DNA from 4 places in the Rhodoferax ferrireducens T118 genome. Region 3 is predicted to be linked to each of the others. Evidence: predicted binding sites of a transcription regulator. Region 3 holds the regulator's gene; each other region holds the start of a gene.
The links. The regulator FNR, encoded in region 3, switches genes on or off when oxygen is low (the NO sensors DNR and NnrR bind a similar motif). The targets are predictions, from matches to a motif close to TTGATNNNNATCAA.
Positions count from the first base shown of each region.

Region 1: RFER_RS11110 (universal stress protein) is a predicted target of FNR. The motif match lies at 3,381-3,394, and genes of this name have one in related genera.
Region 2: RFER_RS11055 (2-oxoacid:acceptor oxidoreductase family protein) is a predicted target of FNR. The motif match lies at 3,307-3,320, and genes of this name have one in related genera.
Region 4: RFER_RS01805 (hemerythrin domain-containing protein) is a predicted target of FNR. The motif match lies at 3,124-3,137, and genes of this name have one in related genera.

Region 1 is NC_007908.1:2,397,204-2,402,336, forward strand. It holds gene RFER_RS11105 (adenosylcobalamin-dependent ribonucleoside-diphosphate reductase) at 1-2,842, shown strand, start outside; gene RFER_RS11110 (universal stress protein) at 2,882-3,319, opposite strand; gene smc (chromosome segregation protein SMC) at 3,588-5,133, shown strand, end outside.
Region 2 is NC_007908.1:2,384,823-2,389,955, reverse strand. It holds gene ppsR (posphoenolpyruvate synthetase regulatory kinase/phosphorylase PpsR) at 1-513, shown strand, start outside; gene RFER_RS24890 (hypothetical protein) at 577-702, shown strand; gene RFER_RS11065 (serine hydrolase domain-containing protein) at 812-2,020, shown strand; gene RFER_RS11060 (NADP-dependent oxidoreductase) at 2,111-3,154, opposite strand; gene RFER_RS11055 (2-oxoacid:acceptor oxidoreductase family protein) at 3,417-4,004, shown strand; gene RFER_RS11050 (transketolase C-terminal domain-containing protein) at 3,997-5,133, shown strand, end outside.
Region 3 is NC_007908.1:2,076,644-2,081,776, reverse strand. It holds gene RFER_RS09800 (sulfite exporter TauE/SafE family protein) at 1-301, opposite strand, end outside; gene hemN (oxygen-independent coproporphyrinogen III oxidase) at 310-1,707, opposite strand; gene fnr (fumarate/nitrate reduction transcriptional regulator Fnr) at 1,848-2,576, shown strand; gene RFER_RS09785 (hypothetical protein) at 2,588-2,878, opposite strand; gene RFER_RS09780 (FixH family protein) at 2,913-3,200, opposite strand; gene ccoG (cytochrome c oxidase accessory protein CcoG) at 3,210-4,676, opposite strand; gene ccoP (cytochrome-c oxidase, cbb3-type subunit III) at 4,719-5,133, opposite strand, start outside.
Region 4 is NC_007908.1:361,380-366,512, forward strand. It holds gene RFER_RS01785 (methyltransferase family protein) at 1-72, opposite strand, end outside; gene RFER_RS01790 (tetratricopeptide repeat protein) at 95-577, opposite strand; gene RFER_RS01795 (patatin-like phospholipase family protein) at 770-1,741, opposite strand; gene RFER_RS01800 (6-phosphofructokinase) at 1,798-3,012, opposite strand; gene RFER_RS01805 (hemerythrin domain-containing protein) at 3,250-3,741, shown strand; gene RFER_RS01810 (chemotaxis protein) at 3,761-4,714, opposite strand; gene RFER_RS01815 (murein transglycosylase A) at 4,781-5,133, opposite strand, start outside.

The DNA.
Region 1 (5,133 bases), 320 kb from region 3:
GGTTCTGATTGAGAAGTACAGCAAAGGGTCCGAAAAAACCATTGTTGACGTCAATCAGCGTGTTGCACATGCTTTGGCTCAGGTAGAGGCGCCAGAGCAGCAAAAGCAATGGGAAACCAAGTTTCTGCAGGCCCTGCAAAACGGATTCCTACCCGCCGGACGCATTCAATCCGCGGCTGGCACTGATCTGGCTGCCACCTTGATCAACTGTTTTGTGCAGCCCGTCGGCGACTCGATCGCCCATGTGGAAGACGGACATCCCGGCATTTACACCGCGCTGACCGAGGCGGCCGAGACCATGCGTCGTGGCGGTGGCGTGGGTTATGACTTCTCCCGCATCCGCCCGCGCGGCGCCTGGGTTGGCAGCACGCAAAGCAGTGCGTCAGGCCCCGTGAGCTACATGCGCGTGTTTGATCGGTCCTGCGAAACGGTCGAATCCGCTGGCGCCCGGCGTGGCGCACAAATGGGTGTTCTGCGCTGCGATCATCCTGATATTGAAGAGTTCATCCATGCCAAGGACACCGGTGACCTGAAGAATTTCAATATTTCAGTGGGTATCACCGATACCTTCATGCAGGCGGTGCAAAAAGACGCGGCATTTGCCCTTGTCCATCGTGCTGAACCAGGACCTGCGCAAAAAGAAGCGGGGGCGCATCATGTGACTGACAGTGGTATCTGGGTCTACCGGACCTTACAAGCGCGCGAATTATGGGATCAAATCATGCGCTCGACCTATGATCATGCCGAGCCCGGTGTCTTGTTCCTGGATCACATCAATCGCGACAACAACCTCTCTTATTGCGAGACTATTGCCAGCACCAATCCTTGCGCTGAGCAGCCCTTGCCTCCTTACGGTTGCTGTTGCCTGGGCTCGATTGATCTGACACGCTTCATCAAACAACCCTTTGAAAAGGCTGCCAGTTTTGACAAGGCGGCTTTTGTCGAAGTAGCGCGCGTAGCAACGCGCATGCTCGACAACGTACTTGACGTGACGGTCTGGCCCTTGCCACAGCAACAGGAAGAGGCGCGCAGCAAGCGCCGCATTGGCCTGGGTTATACCGGGCTCGGTGACGCTCTGGTGATGCTCAATTTGCGCTACGACACGCAAGCGGCACGCGACATGGCACGCGATATTTCCGAATTGATGCGCGACACCGCCTACGATGCCTCGGTCGATCTGGCGCAAGAACGCGGGGCCTTCCCCTTGTTCAATGCTGATCTTTACCTCACCGGCCAGAGGTTCGCATCGCGTTTGCCACCCGCCCTGAAGGAACGCGTTCGTACGCATGGTCTTCGCAACTCGCATTTACTCTCGATTGCGCCTACCGGCACCATCAGCCTGGCTTTTGCGGATAACGCCAGCAACGGCATCGAGCCCGCGTTCAGCTGGAGTTACACCCGCAAAAAGCGCATGGCTGACGGCAGCTTCAAAGAGTATGCTGTGGAAGATCACGCCTGGCGCCTTTATCGCCACCTTTATGGCAAGGACACCGCACTGACCCCGGCATTCGTTACCGCGCTGGAAATGAGTGCCCAGGCCCATGAAGCCATGGTGGCCGCAGTTGCGCCGTTTATTGATACCGCCATTTCCAAGACGGTCAATGTTCCGGTTAACTATCCCTATGCCGACTTTCAGAACCTGTATATGGAGGCCTGGCAGTCGGGCTTAAAGGGCTTGGCCACCTATCGACCCAACTCGGTGCTGGGGTCGGTGTTGAGCGTGACGCCTGCCTTGGGCTCATCCTCCGCCCCAGCCGCCGCAACAGCCTTGCAAATTGACAGCGCGAACCAGCGACTGGCGCTGGAGCGTCTGCCAGCCGCTGTGCTGTCGTCCTTGCGCTGGCCGAGTCGCCCCGAGCTGCCTGCGGGCAATCCGGCTTGGACGTTCATGGTGCATCACCCTTTTGGGGACTTTGCATTATTCGTTGGTGAGTTGGCCCCCGAAGAAGGCGGCGCGCCCAAACCCTTCGAGGTGTGGGTCAATGGCACAGAGCAGCCGCGTGGTTTGGGCGCACTCGCCAAAACGCTTTCCATGGATTTGCGCGCCAATGATCCGGCCTGGTTGCAGTTGAAGCTCGACGCATTGGCCACGGTCGCCGAGGAGCATTCGTTTGAGATGCCATTTCCGCCGCATGGCCAACTCCGTCTGTTCCCGGGTGTGGTGGCTGCCACGGCGGCGGTCATTCGCTGGCGCTGTGATCAACTCACGGCCTTGGGCGGCAACGACACCAAAGTGCCAACGCCCGTGCTGGATGCCATGTTCAGCCGGGGCGAACCGCAGACTGGTCCCTCGGGCACGCTGGCATGGTCGGTGGATGTCGACAATCCCGCGACTGGCGAGGCATTCACTGTCACACTCAAAGAGGTGAATTTGCCCGGTCCTGACGGTGCCATTGTGACCCGACCTTGCTCCGTCGGCTTTTCAGGTAATTACCCAAGAGCACTCGATGGATTGGCCCGACTGCTCTCGCTGGACATGCGAGTGATCGATCCGGCGTGGATCGGCATGAAGCTGCGCAAGCTGCTCAACTATGCTGAACCGTTGGGCCACTTCATGGCATTTGTGCCGGGCTTGCCGCGTGGGGAGCGCCGCCAGCAGACCTGGCCTTCAACGGTTGCGTATGTCGCGAGACTGATTATTCACCGCTATGCCATGCTTGGGGTGCTTGACGAGGAAGGTTTCCCCTTGCGTGACATGGGCGTGCTTGATGCCCCAAAAAATCAGGGAGCACCAAGTACCATGGCCGGCAAAATCTGCCCGGAATGCGGAAATCCAACCGTCATTCACAAAGATGGATGTGATTTCTGTACCGCCTGTGGCTACGTTGGACAGTGCGGTTAAGAATTGGTTTGGAGGCGCCCGGTTGAGCCTCTGGCGCCTTCAGTCCCGCACGACGAGCACAGGGAGTTTGGTGTGCGACAGTACGGCCTGCGTGACGCTGCCGAGCACCAGTTTTTCCAGTCCGCTGCGCCCATGTGATCCCATAACGATCAAATCGGCCTGCATTGACTCAGCGGCCTGCACCACGCCACGCCAGGCAGAGTGAGATTCAATCACGGAAGCTTCCACGCTGACGCCTGCGTCCATGAACGCAGCTTTGGCGGCCTTCACGGCCGCATTGGCCTCGGCGGTCGCAGCACTCAGATACTCAGCCTGACCATAAGCAAAATCGGTTCCAACCCCGGTGAACGGGTAGGGATCAATCACGAAAATCGTGGAAACCCGGCTGTCAAAGGCCTTGGCCAGCTGGATTGCCTTTTCAACCGCCAGCTGTGCTGTCGGTGAACCATCCACTGGAACGAGTATGTGCTTGAACATGATGAAAACTCCTTATTAATATCAACGATACCAAGTGTCCGATCGACTCATCTTAAAAAACATGACCGATATCAAATAGTTGACGTTTCCTGTGCGATCCAGCCGGCAAATGCAATTTATTAAGGCTATCACGATAACCGTTCACCAAGGTCACCAGCAGATATTTTTTGCGGAAACCGACAAGGTATCATGGCAATGTCCGGGCGGGCTGCTTGGAAGGTAGACTGCTCGCCCCTCAAATTAACTTAAGCTAGCGTCAACGATTCCTGTGCGTCTTAATTCAATCAAGTTATCCGGGTTCAAGTCCTTCGCCGAGCCGACCAATTTCATGCTGCCGGGTCAACTGGTGGGCGTGGTGGGTCCCAATGGCTGCGGCAAATCCAACATCATGGATGCGGTGCGCTGGGTGCTGGGCGAGTCCAAGGCGTCGGAATTGCGTGGCGAGTCGATGCAGGACGTCATTTTCAATGGCACCAACACCCGCAAACCATCCAGCCGCGCCAGCGTGGAACTGGTGTTTGACAATGCCGACCACCGCGCCGGCGGCCAGTGGAACCAGTTTGGCGAGATTGCCGTCAAGCGGGTGCTCACGCGCGACGGCACCAGCAGCTACTTCATCAACAACCTGCCGGTGCGCCGCCGTGACGTGCAGGACGTCTTCCTGGGCACCGGGCTGGGGCCGCGTGCCTACGCCATCATTGGCCAGGGCACCATCAGCCGCATCATCGAGTCCAAACCCGAAGAACTGCGCCTGTTTCTGGAGGAGGCGGCCGGTGTCTCCAAATACAAGGAACGGCGCCGCGAGACTGAAAACCGTCTGTCGGATACGCGTGAAAACCTGACGCGGGTGGAAGACATCCTGCGCGAGCTCAACGCCAATCTGGAGAAGCTGGAAAAGCAGGCCGAAGTGGCCAAGAAGTACAACGCGCTCACGGCCGACGTCACACTCAAACAGCATCAACTCTGGTTTCTCAAACGCACCGAGTCCGAGGCCGATCAGGCCAAGGTCAAGGCGGACGCACAAGGCGCAGTCAATGCGCTGGAGAGCCGGGTGGCGGATTTGCGCCACATCGAGGCCGAGCTGGAGACCGTGCGCCAGGCCCACTATGCGGCCGGCGACCAGGTCAACCAGGCGCAGGGCCTGTTGTACGAGGCCAGTACCGAGGTCGGCCGGCTGGAAGCCGAGATCCGTTTTGTGGTGGAAGGCCGCCACCGGGTCGAGCAGCGCCTGATCACCCTCAAGGAGCAAACCGCCCAATGGGCCACCCGCAAGGATGACGCGCAGGCAGAAATAGAAAACCTGCTGGAACTGGCCATGGTCGGGGAAGAAAAAACAGAGCTGCTGGCCGCCCAGGTGGAAGACCAGGCCCAGCAATTGCCCGATCTGGAAGAGGCTTTGCGGCTGGCGCAAAAAGGCGCCAACGAGCAGCGTGCCAGTGTGGGCCAGGTGCAGCAGCAAATTCAGGTGCTGGCCGCAGACCAGCGCGGCATTGAGGAGCAAGCGCGCCAGTTCACCACGCGCCGCGAACGCCTGAGCGCGGATCGCAATGCCTTGGCCGCGCCCGATGAAGCGCGGCTGCTGAACCTGCAAAGCCAGCTCGATCAGGCCCAGGAGACCGCCAGCATTGCCGAGGCCCGCCTGCACGAGTTGCAGGAGACCGTGCCGCAACTGGACGACGACCGGCGCCAGCAGCAACAGGCCGTCAACACTGAATCAGCCCGGCAGGCTGATTTGTCGGCCCGCATGGAAGCGCTCAAGGCCTTGCAGGAGAGGGTCAAGACCGACGGCAAGCTGCAGCCCTGGCTGGCCAAAC
Region 2 (5,133 bases), 310 kb from region 3:
CTCAAGTCCAGCCACCGCATTGGCCGCTTCACCGATGCCAGCAAAAGCAGCGCCTACCAATCGCGCATTGAAGCCATTAACTTCTCACTGGCTCATGACGATGGGCAATCCAACACCGACCTGGAGCACTCCGATATTATTTTGGTTGGCGTCAGCCGAAGCGGAAAAACGCCGACTTCACTCTATCTGGCGATGCAATATGGGCTCAAAGCCTCCAACTACCCACTGATTCCAGACGACTTTGAGCGCCAACAGTTGCCCCCCGCGCTAAAGGCTCATAAAAGCAAACTTTTTGGTCTGACGATCCAGCCTGAACGTTTGAGCGAAATTCGCAACGAGCGCAGGCCCAATTCCAAATACGCCTCGCTGGAGAACTGCCGCATGGAAGTGAGTGAAGCTGAAGCCATGATGCGCCGCAGCGGTATCCGGTGGTTGTCCACCACCACCAAATCGATTGAAGAAATATCGACCACCATCCTGCAGGAAATCAGACCGGAACGCCTGGCCTATTGATTTGCTTCAATCAGGCCCTGGATGTCAACTGGATTACCCTGCGCGCAGGGCAACGATCGAACCATGACCGATTCAAACCAGAATATCCTTGGCCAGCCGTTGACCGGCTGGCGATTGCGGCTTGACACCATCATCTTTGAGGTCGATACACGCGCCGGGCGCTGGACTAGGATCGCCAACGCCACCTGAGTTGGCATGCCGACAAATTGACATTACTTTTTTGGAGATCAACTTGTTTCAAAACTCTATTGCGGGTGGCCTGCCAAAGTCGGCCAAGCTTGCCGGGACGCATCAGCAGATGGTTGACCCTCGCGGCAAGGTGTTACCCGGTCTGTCACCGGATCAGGTCGGCTTGTGCCCACAGCGCACGAATCGCGTCATGGCGGTACTGCAAGCCGAGGTGGATCGCCAGCGCCTGCCCGGCGCCGTTGTTCTGATTGCCCGGCACGGCAAGCTGGCCCTGTTTGACAGTTTGGGCGCGCTGGACCCAGCCACGAATTCCCCCATGACGCGGGACGCCATATTCCGCATTTATTCCATGACCAAGCCCATTGTGTCGGTGGCCGCCATGATGTTGATGGAACAGGGGCAACTGTTGTTGAATGACCCGGTGGCCAAATACCTGCCCGAATACGCGATGCAGAAGGTGGCCCATCTGGTTGACGGGGCGGTCCAACTGCAAGCCGTGCGACAAGCGGCCACGCTGCAGGACTTGTTGCGGCACACGGCCGGCCTGACCTATGAATTCATGGGCAATGCATCGGTGCAGCGGCAGTACGCGCAAATCAGAATCGGCTCGCGTGGACGCAGCAATGCCGAGCTTTCGCATCAACTGGCCGCTTTGCCGCTGCTGTTTGAGCCCGGTACCGTATGGGAGTATGGCCGCGCCACGGATGTACTGGGGCGCGTGGTGGAAATAGTCAGCGGCCAGACGCTAGGCGCGTATCTACAGGACCACATTTTCAAGCCGCTGGGTATGACCGACACCGGGTTTTCCGTGCCACCCGAACAGCACGCTCGCATTGCCGAACCCTTTGCCCGCGACCCCGAAGGCGGGGTGCAAATGCGGCTGATCGATGTGCGCGAGAACGCGGCTCTGGAATCCGGTGGCGGTGGCCTGGCGTCAACGGCTATGGATTACGCGCGATTTTTGCAGTTCATGCTAAACAAGGGCGAACTCGACGGCGTGCGCCTGTTGGGGCCCAGAACGGTCGAATTCATGACCGCGGACCATCTTGGGGAAATCCCTGTGAACAGTGGTGCATCGCGCGCCCTGTTGCCGCCGGGTCATGGTTTCGGGCTGGGTGTTGCGGTCCGCAAGAATCTGGGCGTCGCGTCGGTGCCAGGTTCGGTCGGCAGTTATTTCTGGGGCGGCATGGCAGGCACCACCTTCTTTGTGGATCCGGCCGAAGACCTGTTTGCCGTTCTAATGCTGCAGGCCCCCAACCAGCGCGAGTACTACCGTATGCTGTTTCGTGATCTGGTCTACGCCACGCTGATTGATTGAATCAACTATTCTATAAATTTATAATAAATCGGCTTCTAGCCTCCGTGAAATAAGCATAGTTAGCTATACATATAGTAGCGGTTATCAATCTCAATCTTCGGCGACTTGCAGCACCAGCTTGCCAAAGTTCTCGCCGCTGAAGAGCTTGTTGAGGGCTTCAGGGAAGGCATCCAGCCCCTTGACGACGTCCTCCTTGCTTTTCATGCGCCCGTCCTTGAGGTAGCCCGCCATCTCGGTCACCGCCAGGTGGTAGCGGTCGGCGTAGTCAAACACCACAATACCTTCCATGCGGGCGCGATTGACCAGCAGGCTCAGGTAGTTCTTGGGACCTTGTACAGCCGTCGTGTTGTTGTACTGGCTGATGGCACCGCAGATGATGATGCGGGCGCCGCGGTTGATACGCGTCAACACGGTATCCAGAATCTCGCCGCCGACGTTGTCAAAGTAGACGTCAACACCTGCCGGGCAATGTTGCTTCAAACCGTCCTTGACAGCACTGGGACCGGCCTTGTAGTCAATACAGGCATCAAAACCCAACTCTTTGACTACCCAGTCACACTTGGCCTGGCCGCCGGCAATGCCAACCGCGCGGCAACCCTTGATCTTCGCCATCTGGCCCACGGTCTGACCGACGGCGCCGGCCGCACCGGACACCACCACGGTTTCGCCCGCCCTGGGTTGGCCGACGTCCATCAGGCCAAAGTAACCGGTCATGCCTGGCATGCCCAGCACATTAAGCCACTGCGTCAGCGTGCCCATGCTCAAGTCAATTTTGACCAGGCCACTGCGTTTGAAGTCGGCTTGCACCAGCGTCAGGTACTCCTGGACGCCGAATCCTGCCGAAACGTAGTCGCCCACGGCAAATTGCGGATTTCTGGAAGCAATGACTTTGCCCACCCCGCCAGCGCGCATCACCTCGCCAATGGCCACGGGAGGAATGTAGCTTTTGCCTTCATTCATCCAGCCGCGCATGGCGGGGTCCAGCGAAAGTGCCAGTGTTTTGAGCAGCACACCGCCCTCAACCGGTTCCGCGACCGCCTCAAGGGTACTTTGCCAGTTGGCGCGGGTGGGTAGGCCGACAGGACGGGAGGCCAGGCGAATCTGGTGATTGGTCAAGGTGGCAAGTGCTGGCATGAAAAACTCCGGAAATTGAAACCGACTGATCCTAGCGCGAGCCGATACAGACGCGGGTAGCGAAAGCGACAGACGGCTCGAACGATCCCTGTATTGCGGCCTGAATTGACCTTTCACGGCGTCAGCATCTGGTTTTTGCGTCTACGCGAATATTGATCTAAAACAAGTTAAAAATTTATATCGTGGTGCAAAATTTCGTCTGACGGAATTATGCAGATCGCAAACCCGCTCTTTTGCATGACCGCAACACGAAAGGCCAACGATGTTTCAGGTACGAATTCACGGACGTGGGGGGCAAGGGGTGGTGACCGGTGCAGAAATGCTCTCGATCGCAGGTTTTTTGGGAGGTCGGCATGCGCAGGCCTTTCCCAGTTTTGGCTCAGAGCGCACCGGCGCGCCGGTGGTGGCTTATTGCCGCATGGACGACCAGGAAATCCGCTTGCGCGAACCGGTCATGGAGCCCGATGCGATCATCATTCAGGATCCGACTCTGTTGAATCAGGTAGATGTTTTTAGCGGACTCAAGAAAGATGGCTACATCCTGATCAATACCACCCGCACATTCGGGGAGTTGGGTTTGGGCGAGTTCGTCAGAGACTTCCAGAGGGACCATTTGCTGACCGTTGGCGCGACCGAGCTGTCCATCAAACATGTCGGGCGCCCGGTACCCAACGTGCCGCTATTGGGGGCCTTCGCGGCCGCCACTGGACTCATCACGCTCGAAGCGGTGCAGGCGGCCATCAGTCAAAAATTCAAGGGTGCGGTCGCGCAAGGCAACAAGGATGCCGCTCGGGACGCCTATGAAATAGTCAAACAACACGTAGCCAAGAGGGAGGCACACCATGCTTAAACAATGTGAAGGCTCGCATGCGGTGGCTCTGGCGGTGGCCATGAGCCGCCCTGAAGTTATTTGCGCCTACCCCATTTCACCCCAAACCCACATCGTTGAAGGCCTGGGAGAGATGGTTAAGTCCGGCTCCCTCGAACACTGTGAGTTCATCAATGTCGAGTCCGAATTTGCCGCAATGAGCGTTGCCATTGGCGCCTCCGCTGCGGGGGCTCGGGCCTATACGGCAACGGCCAGCCAAGGCCTGCTGTTCATGGCCGAAGCGGTTTACAACGCCTCCGGGCTGGGCCTGCCAATTGTCATGACGGTGGCCAATCGCTCGATTGGCGCGCCCATCAACATCTGGAACGACCACACCGACAGCATGTCGATGCGAGACGCCGGCTGGCTGCAGATATTTGCCGAAACCAACCAGGAAGCACTGGACCTGCACATTCAGGCTTTCAAAATTGCCGAAGAATTATCGCTGCCTGTGATGGTGTGCATGGATGGCTTCATTTTGACGCACGCCTACGAGCGGGTCGACGTGCCGGACCAAGCCCAGGTGGATCGATTTTTGCCGCCCTATGAACCCCGTCAGGTGCTCGACCCGAACGAGCCCGTCACGATTGGTGCCATGGTGGGCCCCGAGGCGTTTACCGAGGTGCGCTACCTGGCGCATGCCAAGCAGATGCAGGCGCTCGACCTGATTCCGCAAATTGCCGACGAATTCAAACAAATTTTTGGGCGTGACTCCGGCGGCTTGATCAAGACCTACCGTCTGGAAGACGCCGAGACCATCGTGATTGCCTTGGGCTCGGTACTGGGCACCATCAAGGACACCGTGGACGACATGCGCAAACAGGGCATCAAGATTGGCGTGCTCGGCATTACCTCCTATCGCCCGTTCCCGATTAACGCCATTCGGGAGGCGACAGCAAACGCCAAGCGCATCGTGGTCATTGAGAAATGTTTTGCCGTCGGCATTGGCGGTATCGTTTCTCGTGATGTGCGCAGCGCCGTGCGTAACCGGCCGCAGCCAGTGCTGACGGTGGTTGCCGGCTTGGGTGGACGGCCAATCACCAAGGCCTCTTTGAACAAATTGCTGCTTGACGCCATTGCTGACAAGCTTGAACTGCTGACCTTCCTGGAC
Region 3 (5,133 bases):
GCGCTTTCCAGAGTAACAACAGGCCCAGCACCAGGGTTGCGACATGAAACAGCGTCCACACCGGGCGCAACGCGGCCGACTGCACCGTCAACCAGCCCAAACCCTGCATCGAGGCTGCCGCCAGCGACCCGAGTGCGGAATAGCCCAATACCCGACCGATCTGGAAGCTCCACATGGCTGAATTCTTGCGCGGGCCTGCTGCTTGCCCGATCCCGGCACAGGCAGCGCCACACATGGCAATGCAGTGCGGCCCTCCGGCCAGGCCCATCAACAAGGCGGTGACAGCCAGAGAGGATTGCATTGACCCGATCAGATAATCTTGGAAAACCGCGCGCGCGTGCGGTCGGTCTGCAAATAGCGATCAAACACCATGGCCACGGCGCGGACAAAAAACCAGCCCATGTCAGTGACCTGAATGCCGACATCGTCCACCGTGACCATGCCCTGATCCGCCAGCTTTTGCAGGGCTTCCATTTCAGGCGCAAAGTACTTGCGAAATTCGATCAGATGCGCCAACTCAATGGACTCGAACAGAACTTGCCCTTGGCACATGATGGCCATGATCACGGCGCGACGCAACAGGTCGTCACGCGTCAACGCCAAGCCGCGCACCACGGGGAAGCGCCCCTGATCCAGATAGTCGTAATACTCTTCCAGGGTCTTGGCATTCTGGCTATAGGTGGCGCCAATCCGGCCGATCGACGACACGCCAAGTCCAATCAGGTCGCAATCGGGTTGGGTGCTGTAGCCCTGAAAATTGCGATGCAGCCGACCTTGCCGCTTGGCAATCGCCAGCGAGTCCGTCGGCAATGCAAAGTGGTCCATCCCGACATAGACATAACCAGCACCCATAAAAGCGGCCATGGACCGCGCCAGCATGGCCACCTTGGCCGCACCGCTGGGAATCTCCACGGTCGGAATGCGGCGCTGGGGCTTGAAACGCTCGGGCAAGTGGGCATAGGCGTACAAGGCAATACGCTCCGGCCGCAACTCGACCACCTGCGCCAGTGTGCGGTCAAATGACTCCGGGCTTTGCAGAGGCAGGCCATAAATCAGGTCCGCATTGATGGAATCAAAACCGCGTTCGCGGGCGGCTGCCACCAAGGCAAAAACCTGTTCGGCCGGCTGCACACGGTGTACCGATTTTTGAACATCAGGGTCGAAATCCTGAATCCCAAAGCTCAAACGATTGAATCCCAACTCGGCCAAGGTATCGAGCCGCGACGCGTCGATGGTGCGCGGGTCCACCTCGATCGAGTATTCACCGCTTGGGGCGAAGGTAAAGTTGCGCCGCAACATGGCCATCAACTCGCGCAGCTCATCATCCGTCAAAAAAGTGGGACTGCCACCACCCAGATGCAATTGGGTCACCGTTTGTCCTACACCCAGTTGCTCCGTGTGCAAATCGACTTCGCGGCTCAGGTAGCGCAAATAAGGGCCGGCCCGATCATGGTGCTTGGTGATGATCTTGTTGCAGGCGCAGTAATAACACAGGGATTCACAGAAAGGGATGTGAACATATAAAGACAATGGCAGCGTCATGGCCGCCCCCCCAGCCCGCCGAAGCTTCAAGGCTTGGGTATAGTCCTCAACTGAAAATGCCTCAACAAAACGGTCCGCGGTGGGATAAGAGGTATAACGCGGTCCCGATACATCGAAACGACGGATGAGGTCTTCGGAAATTGGTTCAGCAACGGCTGTGTTCATGGAAATTCCTTGTCAATTTTGACAAATGTGCCTCAATAATTGAAATCGTCTCTTGACCTAGATTGAATCATAAAGAAGTGTAAGACCTAAAAAATTGACCCACATCAGGACAGGTCAATGATTAGTGCCAAAATGACATCATGAACCCTCACACCATCAAAGTCGCATGCTCAAACTGTAACTTGCGGGAGCTGTGCATGCCCTTGGGCCTGAGTGAAGAAGAACTCGATTTGATCGATGACATGGTCGCCGCGCGGCGCACGGTCAAGCGTGGCTCTCTTCTTTTTCGCAATGGCGAGAAGTTCACCAGCCTGTATGCCATTCGCACCGGTTTCTTCAAAACCTGTGTAGCCTCCGAGGATGGACGGGATCAGGTAACGGGCTTCCAAATGGCCGGCGAAGTCGTGGGTCTCGACGGAATCGTCAACGACTACCACACGTGCGACGCCGTTGCCCTGGAAGACGCTGAGGTCTGTGTCATGCCATTTGATCGTATTGAAGAGCTGTCACGCGCAGTCAATTCACTCCAGCGCCACGTCCACAAGATCATGAGCCGCGAGATCGTACGCGAGCACGGAGTGATGCTGCTGTTGGGCAGCATGCGCGCAGAGGAGCGTCTGGCTACCTTCCTTTTGAATCTGGTTCAGCGACTGCACGCCCGCGGCTTCTCGCAGTCAGAATTGATACTCCGCATGACGCGCGAAGAAATTGGCAGTTTTTTGGGTTTGAAACTCGAAACCGTGAGCCGCACATTTTCAAGATTCGCTGAAGAAGGCATCGTGGAAGTCAAACAACGTCATGTCCGCATCCTCAACACGGACGCGTTGAAGGATATTGTCAATCCAAAATCCGGTGCCGGAACAGCCTGAGAAAAACCGACTCAGCAGCGCCCTTGCTTGGAGCAGCTCTCCGGGCGTGCATTCGCCGGCAAAGGGCAGCGGTTGACTTCAAACGGCGACATCGACAGCAAGGTGGTCAAGCCACTGGCCAACATGGTGATGCCCCAAAAGACAAAAAACGCCATGGTGTAAACACCCTGACGGGAAAACCCGATGGGTTGCCCGAACCACTGCAGGTCCTGCGGATCGACCATTGCAAATACAAGCACTTCAAGCACACCAGCCACCAGAAAGGCAGGCCAGATAATCCACATTAAGCGTTGCGACAACATAATCGGGCGTCCTGTATTTCAGAGGTCATTACGTTCAAGGCCTATGGACAGCTTTGGAACCGGTGACAAAGCCAGTCTGCGCATGGTTACGGGCCTGCAGGGCTGGTGCCATGCTGGCAGCCTGCGCATCATCTCCCAATGTCTTGTTGATTTCAATCCCCTGGCGGTAATAGTCTTCGGTAATGACCGGATCAGGTCTCGTCACGGCAAGATACAAAGTAACAAAAGCGGCCACGACCACGATAGCCGGACCAGCCACGACCAGCCAAACATAGCCAAACTTCCACCAGGGTTCAGGAGATTTGAGGGTATCGTTTTTCATAAACTATCCTTATTGCGGCACCAAAAACACGGATTTTTCTGCATCATGGACATGCATGTCAATTGATTCAATTTCGAATTTGATCGGATGTGAGCCGGGCGGCGCCACTTCGGGTGGCAACTGGGTCCGCACCACCAGCCAGCGCGCCTGCGCTGCGGGTACCGTCAATTCGTTGTCCGAGGTTACTTCAAGCCCAGGTAGACCAGACACCGTGACTTTGAAGCGCTGATCCGTTTCAGTGGCGTTCATGACTTGCAGACGGTAGACGTTCTCAATCTTGCCCGCCTCGACCACGCGCGCCATGACACCGCGATCCCGGATCACATCAACCCTGAACGGTTTGCGCAGCGCCAGACTGGTCACCATCGCGATCACAATCGTCGCCAGAATGGCGGTGTAGACCAGAATGCGTGGGCGCAGCACGTGACGCAAGGTTTGCGACTGGGTCCAATGCTCCTGCATGGCGTGTTCGGTGGTGTACTTGACCAGGCCGCGTGCGTAACCCATTTTGTCCATCACTTCGTCACAGACATCGGCGCAGGCACCACAGCCGATGCACTCATATTGCAGGCCTTTGCGGATATCAATGCCGGTCGGACAGACCTGGACACACAGGCTGCAATCGACGCAGGCACCCAGGTTCAACTGGGCGGGATCGGCCTTGCGTGAGCGGGCCCCGCGGGGCTCGCCGCGCTCGGTGTCGTAGGTGACGATCAGCGTGTCTTTATCAAACATGGCGCTTTGAAAGCGCGCATAGGGGCACATGTGCTTGCAGACCTGCTCGCGCATGAAGCCGGCGTTGCCGTAGGTGGCGAAGCCATAGAAGAAGGTCCAGAACACTTCCCAGGAGCCCATGCTCATCTGCAGGAGGTCGACGCCATGTTGTTTGATCGGTGTGAAATAACCGACAAAGGTAAAGCCGGTCCAAAACGCCACGGCCAGCCACAGGAAATGCTTGGTGGATTTGCGCATGCCCCTGTCCAGCGACCAAGGCTGGGCGTCGCGGCGCAGGCGCGCTGAGCGATCCCCCTCGACCTTTTTCTCGATCCAGAGGAAAATTTCGGTATAGACCGTCTGTGGACAGGCGTAACCACACCACAGGCGCCCGGCCACTGCCGTAAAGAGAAACAGCGACAGGGCCGAGATGACCAGAATACCGGTGAGGTAGATGAAGTCCTGCGGGTACAGCACCAGGCCAAAGATGTAGAAGCGCCTGGAGGCCAGGTCAAACAGGACGGCCTGGCGCTGGCCCCACTCCAGCCAGGGCAGACCGTAAAAGATGATCTGGGTCAGCCAGACCATGCCCCAGCGCCAGTTGGAGAACAGGCCCGAGACACTGCGCGGATAAATCGTCTGGTGCGAGGCGTACAGGGAGAGCATGCCGTCATCCGCTGATTCGGGCGGACGCGGCGGCTCAAAGCCTTCTTGATGAACGATGGGGATGACCTTGTAATTGCCGAATGCCTTATTGTTCAACAGCGTACTTTCCGAGTGACTACCAGACTAATGATATAGAGCTTACTGAGCGGCGATACCGCCCTTGTTGGAAAGCCCCCAAACATAAGAAGCCAACACGTGAACCTGAGCCTCTGTCAACTTATCAGCCTGGGCGGGCATCTGGTTTGTCTTGCCCTCATTGATCATGGCAACAATGGCAGCCTCGCCATAGCCGTGCAACCAAATGTTGTCTGTCAAGTTGGCTGAACCAAGTGTCTGGTTACCCTTACCGTCGATACCGTGACAAGCGGCGCAGACAGCAAATTTTTCCTTACCGAGGGCTGCCTGAACAGAATCGTGTGGGCTACCAGACAGGCTCAACACATACTGTGCCAGGTTCTTGACATCTTCTGCCGTGCCGACAGCCGCTGCCATCGGTGGCATCACGGCAATACGACCCTTGGTGATGTCGGCTTTGATAATCTCCGGCGTACCG
Region 4 (5,133 bases), 1.7 Mb from region 3:
GACCGAGTGGAAAACCGCGAACAGGACGAAGGCGACCAGCGCGGCCCCGTAATTTTCAAACAGCAAAGTCAAGGGCCTGCTGATGGGGCGTTGCTCAGCTCTTGGGCTTGGCCTGAAAGGCCCCGACCGCCTTGCTCAGATCATCGAATTCGGAGCATCCTTTTGGGCATAGGCTCTGAAGCTTGGCAAGTTGCTCACGCGCCTTGTCCGGTTCGCCAAGGTCGAGATACAGCTCACCCAGATATTCGATCGCGCCGCGATGGTTTGGGTTGAGCGCCAGCGCCTTCTGGTAAGCGGCCAGGGACTGGTCGAAATGGCGCAACTGACGCTGGCTGAAGCCGAGGTAGTTCCAGGCGTCGGCGTTGCGCGGTTCAGCCCGTGTCACTTTCTCGAACAGGGGCAGGGCGCGCTCGAAATCGCGCGCCTGCACGGCCTTCACACCCAATTCGAAATCGCTCGGCTGGGCTGCTTGCCGGGTCGGCGCTGGCCGCGAAGACGTACTGGGTGAACCCGCCGCCATCACGGCGGGGGCCAGGACGGTGGCCAGAACGACAGTCCACAGAGATTCGTTTTTCATGCGACTCTCCTATGAAGTTGATCGGCTTGCCGCTCCAGGGACGTCCGCAAAACCGCAATGGCAACGGCAAAACACAATCTACGCTTGGGCGTTTGTGCTGTCAATAAGCGGCTGACCTGAATCCACCGGTTTTGGAAGCTGAGCGTGGGGCAGAGCGCTGGACGCGCTGAACCGATCCGGCAACCGGGCGGTCTAAGGCCGGGCCACGGCGGTCCCCGATGTCTGTGTGACCTGCGGTTCGCCAAAGCGCGCCAGCTTCTCCTTAAGCGCGGGCATGACCCGGGCCGCCGCCTTTTCTCCCTCCAGCACTGCGATGTGGCGGGTCGTGAAATCAAGCACTTCCAGCTGCGCGATGTTGGGGCGGATCACCACGTCGGCCAATGGCAACTCGTAGCGTGCGATGGTCTGGCCCATGATGGTGACCGATTGCATCAGGATGTCAAAGGTGCTGTTGAGTTTGCTATTGAGCGGCTTGTCGGAGATGTCAACCGCGATCACGAAGGTGGCGCCCATCTCGCGCGCAAAGCGCACCGGCACCGGGCTGGACAGGCCGCCATCTACATACTCGTGGCCGCGGATGCTGACCGGCTGAAAGACACCCGGCACGCTGCTTGACGCCCGCACCGCCGTGCCGGTGTCGCCGACGCGAAACACGACCGGCTCGCCGCTGGCCAGATCGGTGGCGACCACGCCGAATTTCCTGGGCAGCTTTTCCAGCGGGCGGTTGCCCACCGCTGTGTTGACGAATCGGGCCAGCGCCTCGCCCTTGATCATGCCGCGGTCAGGCAGCACCCAGTCGCTGACCTGAAACTCGTTGAGTGGGATGGCCAGCGCCTGCAACTCGAAGCCGCTTTTGCCGGCGGCATAAAGTGCGCCGATCAATGAACCGGCACTGGTGCCAATCACCAGATCGGGCTTGATGCCCTGCGCTTCGAGTGCCTTGATGACCCCGATGTGGGCAAAACCCTTGGCAGCGCCGCCGCCGAGCACCAGGCCGATGACCGGTTTTGCTTTGGCCGCCGGTGTTGCAACCGGCATCGGCGTCGGCGCCGCAAGTGGTGGCGCACTGCCGCAACCACCGAGCAGCAACATCAGTCCCAGCCACGCAGCTGGCAAGGTTCGCCAGGGCTTGCCCGACTGTCTCAAGGTTCGATCTGATGTCATTTTGCTACCAAATATATAGCTAAGTATGTATATTGTACGGGGGCTAGAGGTCAATTTTATCTATGAAGTACCTTGGCCACGGGATTGTGGCGCAGCCGGAAGGCGTCGGGCATGCCGGACCCCAGCAACGGGCGCAGGTACATGCGAAACGCATCGGTCACATCGGTGCCGCTGGCGGCGATAAATTCGTCTTCCATCACCCGTGTCTTGCCAGCCACCGCGTCAAGGGGCAGCAGCTCATAGTCGACCGAGTAAAAACCGGTGCGCTTGATCGCCACCGAGCCGTCGTGCCCGCCCCACATCGCAAACTGCACGGCTTTCTCGCCGACCTCACGGGCTTCGCGTTGATCGACATCGGACACGCAGCCGATGAACGATCGCTGCAGGTAGCCAAAGGTGTCGCCACGCACGCGTTTGATCTTGAGTCTGGCCTTGATCTCGTCACACAGCAAGTCGGCCAGCGCGCCGTTGCCCGAGAGCTGCACATTGCCGTGCGCGTCGTGCTCCATTTCCTTGGCCAACAGCGCGGCAATCGGCGTGCCTTGGGCGTCATGAATGCCTTCGGACACGGCGATGACGCAGCGACCATAGCGCTCGTAGGTGGTCTTGACATCGAGCAGAAATTGTTCCAGCACAAAGGTGCGCTCGGGCAGGTAGATCAAGTGCGGCCCGTCATCCGGGAACTTCTTGCCCAAGGCGGACGCCGCGGTCAAAAAACCGGCATGGCGCCCCATCACCACCCCTACGTAGACGCCGGGCAGTGCCGCATTGTCCAGGTTGGCCCCGGCAAAGGCTTGCGCCACAAAGCGCGCCGCCGAGGGGAAGCCCGGTGTGTGGTCGTTGCCCACCAGGTCGTTGTCGATGGTCTTGGGGATGTGAATGCTGCGCAAGGGGTAGCCGGCTTTTTGTGCTTCCTGGCTGACGATACGCACCGTGTCGCTGGAGTCGTTGCCGCCGATGTAGAAGAAGTGTTCGATCTGATGCGCCTGCAACACCCTGAAAATCTCCTGGCAATAGGCGATATCAGGCTTGTCGCGGGTCGAACCCAGGGCGCTTGAGGGCGTGTTGGCTACCAGTTCCAGGTTGTGGCTGGTCTCCTGGGTGAGATCCACAAACTCTTCATCAACGATGCCGCGCACGCCATGGCGCGCGCCATAGATGTGCGCCACCTGGCTAAAGCGGCGCGCCTCCAGCGCCACGCCGACCAGCGACTGATTGATCACTGCCGTGGGGCCGCCACCTTGGGCGACGAGTATTTTTCCGGATGCCATGGGGTGTCCTCGAGAGTTGGATGAATGCTTGGTTTCTATTGGGTGATTGTGCCCTTGAAACGGCAGCCGGTCGGTGGCGTGCTGATGGCGCTGCGTCAATCCTGCAAGCGCTTGACTTGGCTCAAGCGTGGCCACAGGCCCTTGTTGATAATGGGGGTCAGGCAGAAATCTTGCGCGCCAGCCCGCAGTTGTGCATCCACAAGCTCTGCCCCCAATTGATTAAATAGGATGTCAACCATGAGCGCCTTTCCCGAACCCTTCAGCTTTGTAACGCTGGATGCCTGTCACCAGCAAATGCAGATGCATCTGGCTGAGTTGGCAGCACTGGTGCGGCAGATGGAAACCTCAGGCGTGGATGCCAAAGCCCAGCACCAGGCCGGGGCCATCGAAGCCTTCTTCTCCAGCACCGCGCGCCAGCACCATGCCGAGGAGGAGAAGAACGTGTTTCCGCCACTGTTGCTCAGCGGTAATGCCGACCTGGTGGCGGCCGTGCATGCCCTGCACCAGGACCATGGCTGGATCGAAGAAAACTGGATCGAGCTGGGGCCGCAGCTGCGCGCCATTGCCCTGGGCAACAACTGGTTTGACGCCGACGAGTTCAAGCACGGTGCCGAGGTGTTCGTGGCGCTGTGCCAGGAACATATCGCACTGGAAGAAGCCCTGGTCTACCCCGAAGCCAAGGCACGCCTGGCACAGGCCATGGCCAGCCGATCCAAGCGAGCACCTTGATGACCGGCGGTGTTGGCCGTCAACGCGTCAACACTTGGCGAATGGTAGCGGCCAGCTCTTCGGCGACAAACTTGGCCACGTAAGCGTCGGCGCCCACGCTCTTGACATGGCCTTCGTTGGCGCTGCCGGTCAGAGACGAGTGAATCACGACCGGGATTGACCTGAAGCGCACATCCTGCTTGATGTTGCGCGTGAGCGTAAAGCCGTCCATCTCGGGCATCTCCAGGTCGGTCAGGACCAGGGCCACTTTGTCCTGTGCGGTCTTGCCTTCGGTCGCGGCTTGCACCGACAGGGCCTGCAATCGGTCCCACGCTTCCTGGCCCGTTTTGGCCATGATGTAAGGGACCTCCATGGCTGTGAGGCCCTGCTCGATCATCATGCGGGCGACCGCCGAATCATCGGCGGCCAAAATCACCGTGCCGGGCGGCAACTGCAATTTTGGCAGCATGGCGTCGTCGTTCAGTGCCTGAGGCGGTGGCGGAAACACGTCGCGCAGGATCTGCTCCACATCGAGCACCTGCGCCAGCCGGGTGTTCTCGGCGTTGCCGTCGAGCCGGGCGATGCTGGTCACCAGGCCACCCCCGTTGCCTTCGGCCGACAGCACGTGCTTCCACTCCAGCCGGACAATCTCATTGACTTCCTCCACCGCAAACGCCTGGGTGGTGCGGGCAAATTCGGTGACCAGCAAAATGCCCAGGCCCTGGGTCGGATTGCAGCCGGTCACGGCTGGCAGGTTGATGACCGGAATCATCTGACCCCGAATATTGGCCACCCCCATGACCGCAGGCGGCGCATTGACCATGACAGTGATCTCGGGCATCACCATGATCTCGCGCACCTTGAACACATTGATGCCAAACAACTCGCGCCGCTGCGAGCCCGGGGCCTGACCCAAACGAAACAAAAGCAACTCAAACATGCTGTTGCCGGTCAGATTGGTTCGCTCGTCAATATCGCGCATGGCTTGGTTCATAAATTCATTCGTTTTGGGCAATGGGGCGAAAAAATCCGCTGACGTCGATGGTAACTTGCGGGGGACCTACTTGGGCCACAGCACCCACAGGCGCAAGGGCTGCTTGAGACGACCGGCCAGTTCGGCGGCAACAGGGCCCCAGCCGGCAAAGTAGTCAGCGCGCACGCCGCCCACGATGGCGCTGCCAGTGTCTTGCGCCAGCACCAGCTTTTGCAGGTTGAGGCCAGGGCCATGGGAGGCCAGCCACACGGGCGTGCCATAGGGAATGCTGCCCGGGTCCACCGCAATCGAGCGACCGGGTGTCAGCGGCACGCCCTGAGCCCCTTTGGGCCCCCAGGCCGCATCGAGTTCCGACATGGCCTCTTCGCGGAAAAACACGGTGCGTGGATTGCTCCACAACAATTCATTCACGCGACCCG